One region of the Cupriavidus sp. UGS-1 genome, then DNA from elsewhere that is predicted to be linked to it. Evidence: predicted binding sites of a transcription regulator. Region 1 holds the regulator's gene; the other holds the start of a gene.

Region 1 (7,489 bases):
AAGCACTGGACGCACCGCGTCTAGCCCCGTGCCGGGCGCCGCACCGTCCGCGAGCGGCCTGACCATGAGCCCCCTGGGCAGCCAGGTACGCGATATCGGTTCGCGTCTGGCCCATGAGGCCGACGGCGATATCGATCAAGCCAAGGTGGACGAGATCCGCCAGGCCATCGCCGAAGGGCGCCTGAAGATGGACCCGAGCAAGATCGCCGACGGTCTGCTGGCCACGCTGCGCGAGCTGACACAGGACGGCGGCCGCTGATCAGGCTGAACCGGCTGATCTCACTGAACCCGTAGACCCTACCCCCACCGATTTCCTTCGACTTCGCGCCCATGAGCCAAGCCCTGATCGCCAGCATGCAGCGGGAAACGCAAGCCATCGCGGCCTTCGTCGATGCCCTGCAGCAGGAACGGACCGCGATTCGCGCCGGCGACTTCCAGTCGCTGGGCGAGCTGGTGCAGAGCAAGCAGGAGCTGGCGCAGCAGATCGCCCAGTTGGGCACCGCACGCCAGGCCCAGATGGCCGCGCTCGGCATCCGCGTGGGCAGCGGCCGGCAACTGGTGGGATTGCATATCGATGAAGGCGTCGCCGCCGCGTGGCGCACGCTGGTACTGACCGCGCGCGGCGCGGCGGAGGCCAATACGCTGAATGGGGCCGTGGTGTCCGCGCACCTGGAATACACACAGGACGCGCTGCAGACGCTGCGCCAGCGCGGCGACACGGCCACGGTCTACGGCCGCAACGGCCGGGCACAGGCCGGTCCGCGCGGCGTCAGCCTGGCCAGCGGCTGATTCTCTCTCTGGGGAGAAGAGGTGGTTGCAAGCGCCACCACATAGCGGCCGCCCGCCGCCCTCTCCCCCACCCCTCTCCCGCAAGCGGGAGAGGGGCGAACCCGACCCTTCACGCGGTCGGCTCGACCGTGCTGGCGCGCCTTCCCCGCGCCTCCAGCAGGAAATATCCCACCACCGCCGGCAGCATCGGCAGCAGGTAGTACATCGCCCGATAGGCCAGCAATGCGGCCAGCAGCGCGTGGTGCGGCACGCGGTCGCCCAGCAGCACGACGAATACCGTCTCGAGCACGCCCAGGCCCGCCGGAATATGCGCGACCGCGCCGGCGATGCTGCCGATCAGCACCACGCCCAGCACCACCAGCAGCGGCACCGACGATGGCAGCAGCGTCTGGATGATGGCCGAGATGGTCAGCCAGTTGGTTATCGACAGCGCGCACTGCATCACCGCGAACCGCAACGGCGGCAGATGGAAGGCATGGCCGCGTACCGTCCAGCGGCGCCGCCGCGCCCTGGCGCACGCGACCAGATACGCGGCGACCGCGGCCAGCAGCGCAAACCCCGCGATCTGCAGCAGCGTGGCATTGAGCCCCCACTCGGGCGGCAGCACCACGGTGCGGGCAGCCAGCACCGCGCCGAGCAGCGCCAGATAGCCGATCCAGTTGCTGACCACGCCGATCGTATAGACCGACGCGATCTGCGCGCCCGACAGTCCCGCCCCGGAATAGAGCCGATAGCGAATGCCGAGCCCGCCGACCAGCGCGCCCAGGTTCAGATTGAAGGCATAGCTGACGAAGGCGATCACCAGTACGCGCGGCGACGACAGCCGATGCCGCGCATACCAGCGGCCCAGCAGGTCGAACGCCGAATGCCAGAAATAGCTGAGGACGACCAGCAGCGCAGCCGGCGTCAGCGTGCGGTAGTCGTATTCCTGCAGCGTGACCCAGACTTCGGCCCATTCGACCTCGGCAAGCTTCCTGACCACCAGCACCACCACCAGCGCGACGAAGACGATGCCCAATACGCGGCGCACCTGCGCCCAGCGGCTGCGCCGCCGTGTTCTCGTGTCGTGGTCAGTCGCCTGTCGTGCCGTCATCTGGTTGTCGTGGTCGATTTGCCGTCGTCGTATTGCCGTCATCCTCGCGCGTCATCCCTGTGTACCGTCATCTATTCCGCTCCGCCGGCGCCCCGCTTCAGGACCGGAAATCGCCAGGGCCGGCGCGGCGGCTCGGCGGTGGCCACCACCAGCTTCGGCGTGTGGGCCGGCAGCCAGCCCGCCCATGCGGGGAAGCGGCGCAGGAAGTGGAACATCAGCGTGGTCGCCGCCAGCTGCAGCGGCGCGCGCCGCGTCTGGCGATTCGGCGGGATCTCGCGGCACGCATTGGCCATCAGCGTGTCGAGGTTCTCGCGCAGGCCGCGGGCGAAGCCGGCGTCGCGGATCACCAGATTGGCTTCGAGATTCAGCGACAGGCTCAGCGGGTCGAGATTGCTGGAGCCGACGGTGGACCAGTCACGGTCGATCACCGCGACCTTGCCGTGCAGCGGCCGCTCGCAATATTCGAAGATGCGCACGCCGGCGTCCTGAAGATGGGCGTACAGCATGTCGGCCATCCGCTTGACCCACAGCATGTCGGGGTTGCCCTGCAGGATCAGCCGCACGTCGACGCCGCGCTGCGCGGCCTCGCAGATCGCGTGCAGCACGCGATAGCCGGGCAGGAAGTAGGCGTTGGCGATCACCACCTGGTGCCGCGCGGCGCGGATCGCCTGCAGGTACTCCCATTCGATATCGGTCGGATGCGCGTCGTTGTCCCGCGTGACCAGCCACGCGGCCATGGTGCCGGCCGGCGGCGGAGGCGGGACCGCGGGCACTTCGACGTCGCCCGGCGGCAGCGTCTGCGCGAGGAAGCGATGCACCTCGTGGGCGACCGGTCCCTCCACCTCGACCGCATAGTCCTGCTTGGCCTGCGGACCATGGTCGGTCAGGTGCTGCGCGGAGAAGTTGATGCCGCCGATGAAGGCGATCCGTCCATCGATCGCCACCAGCTTGCGATGCAGCCGGCGGAACAGATTGGTCCGCACGCCCAGCAGCCGCCGGCGTGGCGCGAAGATGTGGAAGCGCACGCCCGCGGCGACCATGCCGGCGACGAACTCCGGCGGCAGATCGGGCGAGCCGTAGCCGTCGACCGTGATCGCCACATGGACACCGCGTTTTGCCGCGGCAATCAAGGCCTCGCGCAGCGCCACGCCGACGCGGTCGTCGAACAGGATGAAGGTTTCCAGCAGCACGCTGGTCCGGGCGGCGGCGATCGCGGCAAAGACGCGCGGGAAATATTCGTCGCCGTTCTCCAGCAGGCGGATGCGATTACCGCTGGTTCGGTTGGGGCTCATTTCGATGTCTCGCTGCCAAATTCTCCATTGGCAACAAGCACATTCAATGCCACCCGTTCCGAGCCGGCAAGTCCACCGCAAATCACGTCGTCACGACGGCGGCTTCGCGGTCACCTTGCCGCCTCCGCGGCGCCCGCCATTCAGCGATAGCTGACCGTGATCTGGCTGGCCTGTCCTTGCAGCACGGGGCTCAGCGGCCCCTGTCCCGGAATGCGGAACGCAAAGACGAAACCCTTGTCGGCATCATCCCCGCGGAAGGCATCGGTCTTGCCCTCGGGCCCCGGCAGCATCACGCAGCGGTTGGCATTACAGAGATAGGCTTGCAGATTTGGCGGTGGCACACGGGCAAAACGGTAACGCCAGCGCACCGCGGTGATCACCCCTTCGGCCTGTGTCAGAAAGCCGCTGGGTAGGATAGGCGCCGACAAGGCCCGCACGCCGCGGCCGTACAGCGCCGGTGCGGACACCGAGGCCGTCCACGCATGGCGCGAGTCGGCACCGAAGTTCGTATGCATCAGCGGCGAGGCGACGACGGCGGTCGACGTCATCGCCGCGGCGACCGCCGCGATCGGCCGGAACATGCGAGCTGCCGTGCCAGCCATCACAGCAGCCCGCGCAACTGGCTGCGCAGCCGGTTGATCGCCTGGCTGCGGATCTGGCAAACGCGCGATTCGGTGACCTCGAGCACCGCGCCGATTTCGCGCAGGTTCAGCTCCTGGTCGTAGCACAGCGACAGCACCAGCTTCTCGCGTTCGGGCAGCCGTTCGATCGCGCGGATCAGCGCGCCGCGCATGCCGCTCTCCATCAGCAGCGTCAGCGGATTGCCGTCCTCGGTGACGGTCAGGTGGCGATCGAGGAAGTCCTCCTCGCCGGAGCGCTCGAAGTCCTCGTAGTGCAGCAGCTGGCAGCCATAGACCTCGTTGAGCATGCTCTGGTATTCGTCCAGCGGCATCTCGAGTTCTTCGGCGACCTCCGAGTCCAGCGGCGTGCGGCCGAGCTTCTGCTCCAGCGCGCGCACGGTCCGTTCGATCCGGCGCGTCGACTGGCGCAGGCTGCGGGACTGCCAGTCATTGGCGCGTACCTCGTCGAGCATCGCGCCGCGGATACGCTGGCTGGCATAGGTCTCGAAGCGCGCGCCGTGGGTGTCTTCGTAGCGCCGGGCGGCATCGAGCAGGCCGATCATGCCGGCCTGGATCAGGTCGTCCAGTTGCACGCTGGCCGGCAGCTTCGCCGCCAGCTGCAGGGCGATGCGCCGGACCAGCGGCGCATGGGTCTGGACGGTGTCGGTCTGTTCGAGCTTTCCCTGGATCGTGTACATGGTGGAATTCTCGCGAGTGCTAGCAGGCCATCGCCGATGCGGGCGGCGCGGCGCTGGCGACAATGGTCGAGGCGCCAGGAGGGCCCGCAGCGGGCATCGGTTCGGGATCGGGTGAAAGAGGCCAGCCAGCGATGCTGGCGGCAAGTCGGCGCAGCATGGCGGTGGCCGGCGCGCCCGGGAAGGCGTCGACGACGCCGCGCGACAGCGCCGTGCCGCGCGCGACCAGCGGGTCGGCCGGCAGCACGCCGGCGCAGCGCGCCTGCACGCCCAGGTACTGGCCCGCGGTGCGCGCCAGATTGCCGGCGATGGCCATCGCCGACGCTTCGCTGGCGGCGCCGTTGACCACCAGCTCGAACTGCCGGCAGGCGTAACGATGATGCAGCCGCTTGATGCAGGCATAGGCGGCGGTCAGCGATTCGCGTTCGGGCCGCATCACCACCACCAGGTTGTGCGCGGCGCCGGCGAAGCGTGACAGCGCGCCATCGGCGCCGACTCGTGCGTCGGTGACGACGGTGCGAAAGTCCTGCAGCGCCTGCAGCGAGCCCCACGCCGTCGCATCGCCGGGCAGCAGCGCCGGCATGCCGGCTTCGCGGCGACCGACCGCGGCATCGGCCGCAACGGTGCCGGCGAGCACCTGGGCCAGCGTGCCCGAGGGCGAGGCACCGGCAAGGCGCGTCGCGCGCGCGTGCGGCAGGTCCTCATCGACCAGCAGCACGCGCTCGCCCTGCAGCGCCAGCGCATGCGCGAGGCCCAGCGCGACCGTGGTCGCACCGGCCCCCGGCTCGCAGGCGAACACGGCGATACGGCGGGTGGCGCGCGGCGCCAGCATGCGGCGCAGGCTTTCGGCCTGATCGACGGCAAGCATGTTCAATCAGTCTCCAAGCGCGGCCAGGTCGAACTTCGCCGACGCGTTCTCTTGCGTGCCCGCGGCGCTCCGCGTCATCCGTTGGGCGAGGTGCTGCGCGGATTCGGGCAGCGCCGGAGTGGGCGGTGCAGTGGCCGCATCGGCATGGGTCGCGACGTGGATCGCGGCGATCGGCGCATCCGCAGCACGCTGTTCGTTCGAGCCGGTAGCCGGCGACGACGCCGCGGCGTTGCGGCCCGGGAAGTTCTCCAGCACGTCGAGCAAGGCCAGCAGGCGGCCCAGTCCTTCGAGCAGCGCGGCGGCGCCGGGCGCCGCGTCCCTGGCGGCCGACCGGCCTGCTTGGCCGGCCAGCCCTGCCAGGCAGTCGATCGCCGCCTGGGCCGGCGCATGAGCCAGCCGCAACGCGGTCATGCCCGCCTGCAGCGCGACCAGCGCATCGACGTCAAAGGCCTGCGGCGACGTGCCGGCCGGGCGGCCGAGATGGTCCAGCGCATGGCGCAGCGTGCGGCATTGCAGCGCCGCGGCCTCGCCCCAGCGTGCCCACTGGGCGAGCTGCGCGCCGGCGCCGGCGAGCGCCGGATCGGCCAGCAGATAGTCGACGGCCAGCGTCTGGCCGCTGTCGCGCTCGATGGTGCGCGCCACCAGCAGCACGGCCTCGATGCCGCCTTCGGTGGCGGTGCCGCGCGCGGCGCGGGCCTGCCCTTCCAGCACGCGCACCCTGGTCTGCGCAACCCATTGCACCGCGTCGCGGTCGCGCCAGCGCAGCTCGGCCTGCGCGTGGAAAGTCAGCGTGTCGGCCAGTGCGTCGAGCTTCCATGCCGTGCCATCGCACAGCACGCGCGTGCTCTTGCGTGCTGCCGCCAGCCAGCGTTCGCCGCTCGACTGCCAGCGTTGCAGCGTGGCGCCGGCCGGCATCGTATCGAGCAGATGAACGACGGTACGGCGTGCGGCCAGCGCGGCGCGCCAGTCCGCCATCTCGGTGTCCCAGCCGCCGGCCTGCTGCGTGCGCGCCAGCGGCGTCACGGTGGCCATCAGCGGCATGCCGTCGCGGTCGCCGAGCCACAGCGTGTGCTGCCACGGCTGCGGCGCGCGGCGGCCCGGCACCGCGCAGGGCAGCGTCACCGAGGCGGACAGCACGAAGTGTTCGCAATGCCGGCTGGCGTCCTGGCAGACGGCATCGCGGACCTGGCGTACCAGCGGACGCAGCTCGGTCGGGGCGGCTTGGCCCTGGCCGCGGCTGGCCCACAGCTCGCGCAGCAGCGCAAAGCCATAGGGGCCATCGCGCAGCGCGTTGACGCAGGCGCCGACGGCATGGCCGCTGTCGGCGATCGAGCGCAGCACGTCGTGGGCTTCGCTGCGCGCGCCGTGGCTCGCGTCCGCGGCATCGTCGGCGCCTTGCGCCGCCAGCGCGCGGCGCGCGGCCTGCGCGTCGGCAAACACGGAGCCGCGCCGCGGCATCAGGAAGGCGCGCTCGACCAGCGCGTCGCCGCGCGCCAGTTCCAGATGCTCCGGCACGCGCTGGCCGGTCGACGCGTAGAACACCGGCAGCCGGTGCCGGATCACGACATCGAGCACCGAGCCCAGATGGGTGGCCTCGTCGAGCTTGCTGATGATGCAGCCGTCGATGCCGGCGCCCGGCGCGGCATCGTGGCGGTAGGCGTGCACCACCTCGTTGAGCGTATCGCCGTGGCTGGCGCCATTGAGCAGCAGCACGCGCTGCACCGGCGCCGGCGCGCCGGCCAGCATCGCGATCTGCTCGGACAGGTTGCGGTCGCGCTGGCTCATGCCGACGGTGTCGATGATCACCAGATGCTTCTGCGACAGCGCGCCCAGCGCGAGACGCAGATCCGACGCATCCTTGACCGCGTGCACCGGCACGCCGAGGATGTCGCCGTAGATCCGCAGCTGCTCGTGCGCGCCGATCCGGAAGGTGTCGGTGGTCAGCAGCGCGAGCTTGTCGGCGCCGTGCTTCAGCACGAAGCGCGCGGCCAGCTTGGCGGTGGTGGTGGTCTTGCCGACCCCGGTGGGGCCAACCAGCGCCAGCACACCGCCCTGGCCGAACAGCGCGTCCTCGTCGGCCAGCACCGGCACCTTGCTGGCGATCTCCTGGCGGATCCAGCCCATTGCGGCCG
Region 2 (7,489 bases), on a different contig from region 1:
GGTCTTCGACAGAGGCCGGTCTCGCGGGGCCTGCATCGACGTGCATGGTGCACGCCGACAGGGAGCCGACCGCATTGCCGGTGGCTCCTTTTTCTTTTCGCAGCGGAAATCAGAATCCGCTCATTTCCTCCGCCTCGTAGAGTCCCTACCCTGCTGTTTTCTCCACGGAGCAAGGAAACCGCGATGGCCCCCCTCTCGGATGCCGGCGCCCGCTACGCCATCACCCCACCGATCAACCCGCCCGTCACCGCCACCACGCCGGCAAACCCGCCGTGCGGCGAGGCCCCGCTGGAACGCACGGCAGTGCAGGCCCTCGCCATCCGGCTGCACGAGACGCTCGATGTCGCGCTGCATTACGGGCTGAGCGACGGCATCGACCTGCATGTCTGCGATCTGCGCCAGCTGGCGAACTGGGGCGTGCCGATCAGCGAGCACGAACGCGAGCTGTACTTCTACCCCTGGACCATCGATGCATCGGACCCGGTGTTTCCGGTCTCGCTGGTCCGCCTGCGCGAATTCATCGCCGCGATCGACAGCCTGCTGACCGCCCTGGCGCGGCCGGACGAGGCCATGACCCGCCATCCCGCCTCGCCTACCGGCCGCACCTTCGGCTGACCGCCGCCTGCGGGAAGCGTGAAAAAAGTGCGCCGGGGGGCTTCACAGCCGCCGGATCCACTGCTATTATTGCGGGCTCTATCCGGTTCCAAACCGGTAGTGTTGCCGAAGTAGCTCAGTCGGTAGAGCAGCTCATTCGTAATGAGAAGGTCGGGGGTTCGATTCCTCTCTTCGGCACCAGGTTTCAAAGAAATGCCCTTGGATTTTCCAAGGGCATTTTTGTTTGGCGCCCCACCCTTACGCCCCAGGCCAAGGCTCCGTCCGACGGCCGGTCGCTTTCCCGCTCTACCTTTCAGAATCCGCTCAGCGCCCACCGCGCCGACGCTGGATAAGCTCGAACCTCCTCCACCCACTCGAGCTCGCCATGAATCCGATCGCGTTGCACCGGCAGTCGCAGTCATTCGGCCCTGCGTCCATTCCCGAAACTCCGCTCGAACGAAAGCTCGCGCCAACGCCCAGGCACAGCGCGGAAAACAACGACACGCCGACTTGCACCGAAGTCCGCGCAATGACGATGCGGCTGGACCAGGCCATTGGCCGCGCCGGCTCGAACGATCCCGATGCGTTCGTCACGCTATGCCTCGCCGACCTGCGGCAAATGGACCACTGGGGCGTCACGATCCACGGCGAAACGCTCTGGAGCTATTTCGATCTGGGCTCGATCGACGACGTGGAGCCGCGCTATCCGGTAACGTTGGACGAAGCGCGTTTATTGCGTCGCGCCGTTGCCGCGTTGGATCACGATCGCTGTCAGTCGATCCGCCGTAGTGGGCGTTGGCGCGGCACGGTCTGAGCGACGGGCCGACATCGCCAACGCAAGAACACGACAGGATGGAAGCCGGCCCGGCTCTATCCCAACGTTCCGTTCCGGTCAACCCTACTTCACGGTCCCCACTTTCGGGGAGCGCCTTGCTAATATCCCGCGCGGCTTGTTGCCGATAAAAGAACAAGGATCAATAACAAGGAAAAGAGATGAGAAATTGGACGGGATTTACCGCAGCCGCATTGGTTGCCGCGGCACTGGGCGCGTGCGGCGGTGGCGGCGATGACGGGGGCAATGAGGCTGGTAAAGACACGGGCTTTCAACTGTCCGCCAGTCTCGATGGCACGCCGGTCACCGGCTTTGCGCTGAAGGACGGCGGCAGCACGACGCTCAATATCGCGTCGGGCCAGGAGCTGCGTCTGAGCGCCAGCAACGGCGTGACGTGGACCGCGAGCATGGAGAAGACCACGATCCAGCCGAAGAGCCAGAACAGTGCGGTGTGGGATGCCGTGCTGATCAGCCCGGAAGGCGGCACGGTGACGCTGGTGGCCAAGTCCGCCGCCGATGCGAGCAAGCTGGCGACGATCCGTATCGAGGTGCCGCCGCACCGCTATGCGCGGGTCGCAGCCAAGGTCGGTGAAACCACGTTGTGGCGCGAGCAGGGCACGACTGTCGACGGCTCACCCATCGACCGCACCTATCGCGATACGACGACTGCCGTCGATTCGCAAGGCGGATTCACGATGAACCGCTACAGGACCACTGGCGAGCTGACCGATACCATCCTCAACGACGCGGATCGCAACCGTACGGCGCGCATTAGCGCAGACAGCCCGAGCCAGACCTGCACCTTCACGCCGAAGCGCGAGCATTTCCAATACCCGATGTTCGTCGGCAAGACCTGGACCTCGGGCTGGCAATATCAGTGTGGCGCATATCACGAAACGGCCGCCCTCGAAGCCAGCGTGGAAGCGTTCGAGCGTGTCGCCGTCGGCAGCGATACGTTCGATACGTTGCGCATCAAGTACGGCGTAGCATTCACCAATTCCAATGACGGCAACCTGACCAACGGCGTGACCGGCAATGCCGCCTACCGGATGGACTACCGCTGCTGGTGGGCCACCGAACTCGGCCGGGCGGTCAAGTGCGAGTTCAACTACAGCTATGTCGGCATTGAGCCGGCCGGCAATAGCCGGCACTACACGCAGACCGCGCTGTCGCTGCAGTAACCAGGGCGCGAAGGCGTAACCAGTCTCAGAAAAAGCGGCGCCTGTGCGCCGCTTTTTCATTCCCGCACCACCCCGATCCCTTCGCCGACCAGCCGCAATTCGACCTTCGGCATATCTTCCATCACGCGCATGGTCTTCTGCCCGATCGTCACGCTGACCCCGCCGTGGACGCGCTTGCCGACCACCACGGCGGCGTCCGGGCGTGGATGCAGTTGCTCGGCGAGCTTGGCCAGATGGGCGTCGGTGTCCAGCATGTCCCGCGTGTATTTGAACAGCGTGGCGCGCGCCTTCTCGCGCAGTTCCGGCGTGGCGCGCTCGGGATTCTTGGCGAAGAACGTCATCAGTTGCTGGATCTTGGCCTGCTCCTGTTCCTGCCGGCGCTTGTCCGCCTCCAGCGCCGCCTTCTCGGCGTCCGCATAGGGGTTCAGTCCGACATGGATGGCGGTGGCGGTGCCTGCCGGCGCGCCTAGCGTGCCGGTACGGACCGCATGCCAGGCGCGCGAGCGGCCGCCGGTGATATTGCCGCTGCCGATGGCCGGGTCGCCCGCGGTGATGACCTCGCCTGCAGCAACATCGCTCTGGCGAATGGCGCTGTCGGCGGTGACCGTGGTGCCCGCCTCGACCACGGCGTTTTCGATAAAGCGCGCATGCACCGATCCCTTGCACTGGATCCGCGCGATCGCGCTCGCCGGATCGTGCGGCCCTTCGGACTTGCCGATGATGCCGCCGCTGACGACCACATTGCCGCCGGCCTCGACATGGGCGGCCTCGATGGTGCCGCCGACGATCACGTCGCCGCCGACACGCACCGACATGCCGGTCTTGATGTCGCCGTTGACACGCAGCGTGCCCTCGAACGCGATATTGCCGGAGTGCATGTCGACCGCATCGACCGCGACGACCGGATTGACGCTGACGCCGCGCGCGCGCACCGATGGCAGACCCGCGACGGTCGCCACCAGCAGATTCGGATCGTGCGCATCCGGGCCGACGCCAGTCAGCCGATCGGAGAACGGCGTGTCGGCAACCTCCGGTGCCGGCAGCACGCGGCCGAACACGTCCTGACCCGCGGTACCCTGCACCGCGGGGACCCGCCGCATCAGATGCGTGCCGGGCTGCACCAGTAGCAGGTTGCCGAGGTCTCGCAGATCGATCCGGGCGTGATCATCCTCGGCGCCGCCGCGGCGCGGCTCCAGCAGATTGACGAAGCGGGCCGGCGTGCCCCGCGTCGGCGCCGTGCCGTGCACGATCGGCAGGTCGTCGCAACGTCCCGCGGCGAAGGCTTCGGCCAATGCCGGCTCGTCGACGGGCAGCTTGATGCCGCGCCCCGCGAGCACGATGCGTACATCGTCGGGCTGCACCGCACGTCCGCCTTCGGGCGGCCACAGCGTCAGCCGCACCGTCAGCGAGTCGGCATCGATATCGATCTCGAAATAGCCGTCGACGAGTTCGCCGACCACCGCCTCGGCCGGCGGCCCGTCGCGATGGCAGGCGAGCAGGAACGCCGCGATGGCGTGCTCGTCCAGCCTGGCATGCGCCCATCCCTGCGTCTCGAGGGCTGCCATCAGCGCGGCGCGGTCGGGCGGCCCGCTGCCGCCTTCGCCCTCCACCGGCACCTCGTACCGGGCCCGCACGGCCTTGTCCGTGGCCTCCACCCACACCCGCACAACCGAAGCTGCTACGTCACCCATCGCGTCCTCCAGCCGTCTGCCTTTGATTTATCGTTGTTGTTGAGAGCGGCACCGAGTCGACATGCCGCCTGTCCGTCACCTACGGCAGATTTCGGCAAAACTTTAGGAGAATTTTTTCGGGACGCCTTCCGGTAAACTGTCGCCCTGCCCGCCCGGGCCTTCGCCGCTCGCAGGACGCCGCAACATGCCGCAAGACGCGGCGCACCAGGACCCGGGCCAACCCCGCCGTATCCCATGTCGAACACCCACGAAATCCGTCCCGGCCAATCGATCGAGCTGCTCAAGGAACTCCATATCCTGACCCGCGACGGCAAGATGAACCAGGACAGCCGCCGCAAGCTGAAGCAGGTCTATCACCTCTATCAGTTCATCGAACCGCTGTTGCAGGATCTCAAGCGAGACCATGCCGACCTGACGCTGGTCGACCATGGCGCCGGCAAGTCGTATCTCGGCTTCATCCTCTACGATCTGTTCTTCAAGACGCAGCAGGACCGCTCGCACATCTACGGCATCGAGACGCGCGAGGAACTGGTGCGTTCGTCCACCGCGCTCGCCGAGCGGCTCGGTTTCCCGGGCATGTCGTTCCTGAATCTGTCGGTGGCGGAGTCGATCACCTCGGACCGGCTGCCCGCGACGGTCGACATGGTCACCGCGCTGCATGCCTGCAATACCGCTACGGACGATGCGATCCGCTTCGCCTTGACCAAGCGCGCCAAGTACATCGTGGTGGTCCCTTGCTGCCAGGCCGAGGTCGCGGCGGTGCTGCGCAGGAACAAGTCGAAGTCGCTAGGCAATCCGCTGACCGAGATCTGGCGCCATCCGCTGCATACGCGCGAATTCGGCAGCCAGGTCACCAACGTGCTGCGCTGCCTGCAGCTGGAGGCGCACGGCTATCAGGTCACGGTGACCGAGCTGGTCGGGTGGGAACACTCGATGAAGAACGAGCTGATCGTGGCCCAGTACAAGGACCTGCCGCGCCGGCGCCCGTCCGAGCGGCTGGCGCACGTGCTCGAAACGCTGGGGCTCGAGGAAATGCGCGAGCGGTTCTTCACGCCGGCCTGAGCCACGGCGTCAGCCGCGCGCTCAGCCACGCTTACCGGGGTTCGTCCCCCGCCATCCAGCGCCGCCAGCCTTCGTGACCGAGCCGGCGCAGGGTTTCCTCATTGCGCTCGTAGATGTCCGCCGCGTCGGGAAAGGCCTCGACCGCGCGGGCAATGCTGTCTTCGCGCAGCAGATGCAGGATCGGATACGGCGCGCGATTGGTGTAGTTCTCGATATCGTCGGCATCGGTGCCGGCGAACTGGTATTGCGGGTGGAAGCTGGCGATCTGCAGCACCCCGGACAGGCCGAGGCTGTCGAGCATGCGTTCGGCCAGGTACAGGAAATCGTTGTAGTCGGCGAAGTCCGCCAGCATCCGGGGGACGATCAGCAGCGTGGTATCGATGTGCGCCGGATCGGCCGCGGCCAGCGCCTTCAGCTCGGCCTCGACGGTATCGAGCAGCGCCTCGGCGTCGGTGGCCTCGCAGACCACGTAGCGGATCTGGTCCTTGACGTGGACGCTTTTGGCGAACGGACACAGATTGAGCCCGATCACCGCGCGCGTCAGCCAGTGACGCGTGGCATCGACGATCTGCTGCTGCTCCGCCGGCGACATCGCTCAGGCCGCCTTGCCGATGCGGCCGACGATATCGAGCGCGACCGCCTCGGCGACCTCGATGCCGTCGATCGCGGCGGAATAGATGCCGCCCGCGTAGCCCGCGCCTTCGCCGGCCGGATAGAGTCCCGCGACATTGACGCTCTGGTAGTCGTCCTTGCGGCGGATGCGCAGCGGCGACGAGGTCCGCGTTTCGACGCCGGTCAGCACGGCGTCGTCCATCGCGAAGCCAGGCACCTGCCGTTCGAACGCCGGCAGCGCCTCGCGAATCGCTTCGATCACGTAGTCGGGCAGTGCGGTGCTCAGATCGGTCGGGGTCACGCCCGGCTTGTACGAGGGCTCGACCGTGCCGAGCGCGGTGGATGGCCGCCGCGCCAGGAAGTCGCCGACCAGCTGGCCCGGCGCGCAGTAGTTGCGCCCGCCCAGCTCGAAGGCACGTTCTTCCCAATGGCGCTGGAACTCGATGCCGGCCAGCGGTCCGCCCGGATAGTCGTCGGGCGTGATGCCGACGACGATGCCGGCATTGGCGTTGCGCTCGGCGCGCTTGTACTGGCTCATGCCGTTGGTGACCACGCGCCCCGGCTCGGATGCCGCCGCCACCACGGTGCCGCCCGGGCACATGCAGAAGCTGTAGACCGAACGGCCGTTGCTGCAGTGGTGCACGATCTTGTAGTCGGCGGCGCCCAGCAGCTTGTTGCCGGCAAACTTGCCGAAGCGGCTGCGGTTGATCATGCCCTGCGGATGTTCGATGCGAAAGCCGAGCGAGAACGGCTTGGCCTCCATGAACACGCCGCGTCGGTACAGCATCTCGAAGGTATCGCGCGCGCTGTGGCCGACCGCCAGGATCACCTGCTCGCACGGCAGATAGTCGCCATTGGACAGCTGCAGTCCGCGCACGCGGCCGCCTTCGATGTCGATATCGTCGACGCGCGTGTCGAAACGGATCTCGCCCCCGAGCGCGAAGATCTCCGCACGGATGTTCTCGACCATCTTGACCAGCCGGAACGTGCCGATGTGCGGCCGCGCCTTGAACAGGATGTCCTCCGGCGCGCCGGCCTTGACGAACTCGTGCAGTACCTTGCGGCCGTAGTGCTTCGGGTCCTTGATCTGGCTGTAGAGCTTGCCGTCGGAGAAGGTACCGGCACCGCCCTCGCCGAACTGCACGTTCGATTCCGGATTCAGCACGCTCTTGCGCCATAGACCGAAGGTGTCGCGGGTGCGTTCGCGCACTTCCTTGCCGCGCTCCAGAATGATCGGGCGAAAGCCCATCTGCGCGAGGAGCAGCCCGGCCAGCAGGCCGCACGGGCCCATGCCGATCACCACCGGTCGCGGCGTGGCCGTGTGCTGCGGCGCCTGCGCGACGAAGCGGTACGTCATGTCCGGCGTCACGCTCCAGTTCGGCTTGCCGGCGATGCGCTTGCGCGCCGCCTCCTCGTCCTTCACCTCGATATCGACGATATACGTCAGCTTGATATCGGAGCGCTTGCGTGCGTCGTGCGCGCGGCGGAACACGGTAAAGGACACCATGCCATCGCCC

The links. The regulator FliA, encoded in region 1, starts transcription of late flagellar genes. The targets are predictions, from matches to a motif close to CTAAAGTTTNNNNNNNNNNNGCCGNTA.
Region 2: LRR16_RS02645 (DUF342 domain-containing protein) is a predicted target of FliA. The motif match lies at 4,378-4,404, and genes of this name have one in related genera.

Annotation. Positions count from the first base shown of each region.
Region 1 is NZ_JAJQJF010000001.1:72,090-79,578, reverse strand. It holds gene flgM (flagellar biosynthesis anti-sigma factor FlgM) at 1-259, shown strand, start outside; gene LRR16_RS00365 (flagella synthesis protein FlgN) at 331-789, shown strand; gene LRR16_RS00360 (lysylphosphatidylglycerol synthase domain-containing protein) at 899-1,882, opposite strand; gene clsB (cardiolipin synthase ClsB) at 1,954-3,174, opposite strand; gene LRR16_RS00350 (flagellar protein FlhE) at 3,315-3,755, opposite strand; gene LRR16_RS00345 (RNA polymerase sigma factor FliA) at 3,776-4,492, opposite strand; gene LRR16_RS00340 (flagellar biosynthesis protein FlhG) at 4,512-5,357, opposite strand; gene flhF (flagellar biosynthesis protein FlhF) at 5,364-7,489, opposite strand, start outside.
Region 2 is NZ_JAJQJF010000002.1:10,267-17,755, forward strand. It holds gene LRR16_RS02625 (hypothetical protein) at 184-615, shown strand; tRNA gene LRR16_RS02630 (tRNA-Thr) at 720-795, shown strand; gene LRR16_RS02635 (hypothetical protein) at 980-1,408, shown strand; gene LRR16_RS02640 (hypothetical protein) at 1,588-2,607, shown strand; gene LRR16_RS02645 (DUF342 domain-containing protein) at 2,664-4,298, opposite strand; gene LRR16_RS02650 (SAM-dependent methyltransferase) at 4,533-5,360, shown strand; gene LRR16_RS02655 (DUF1415 domain-containing protein) at 5,392-5,952, opposite strand; gene LRR16_RS02660 (NAD(P)/FAD-dependent oxidoreductase) at 5,956-7,489, opposite strand, start outside.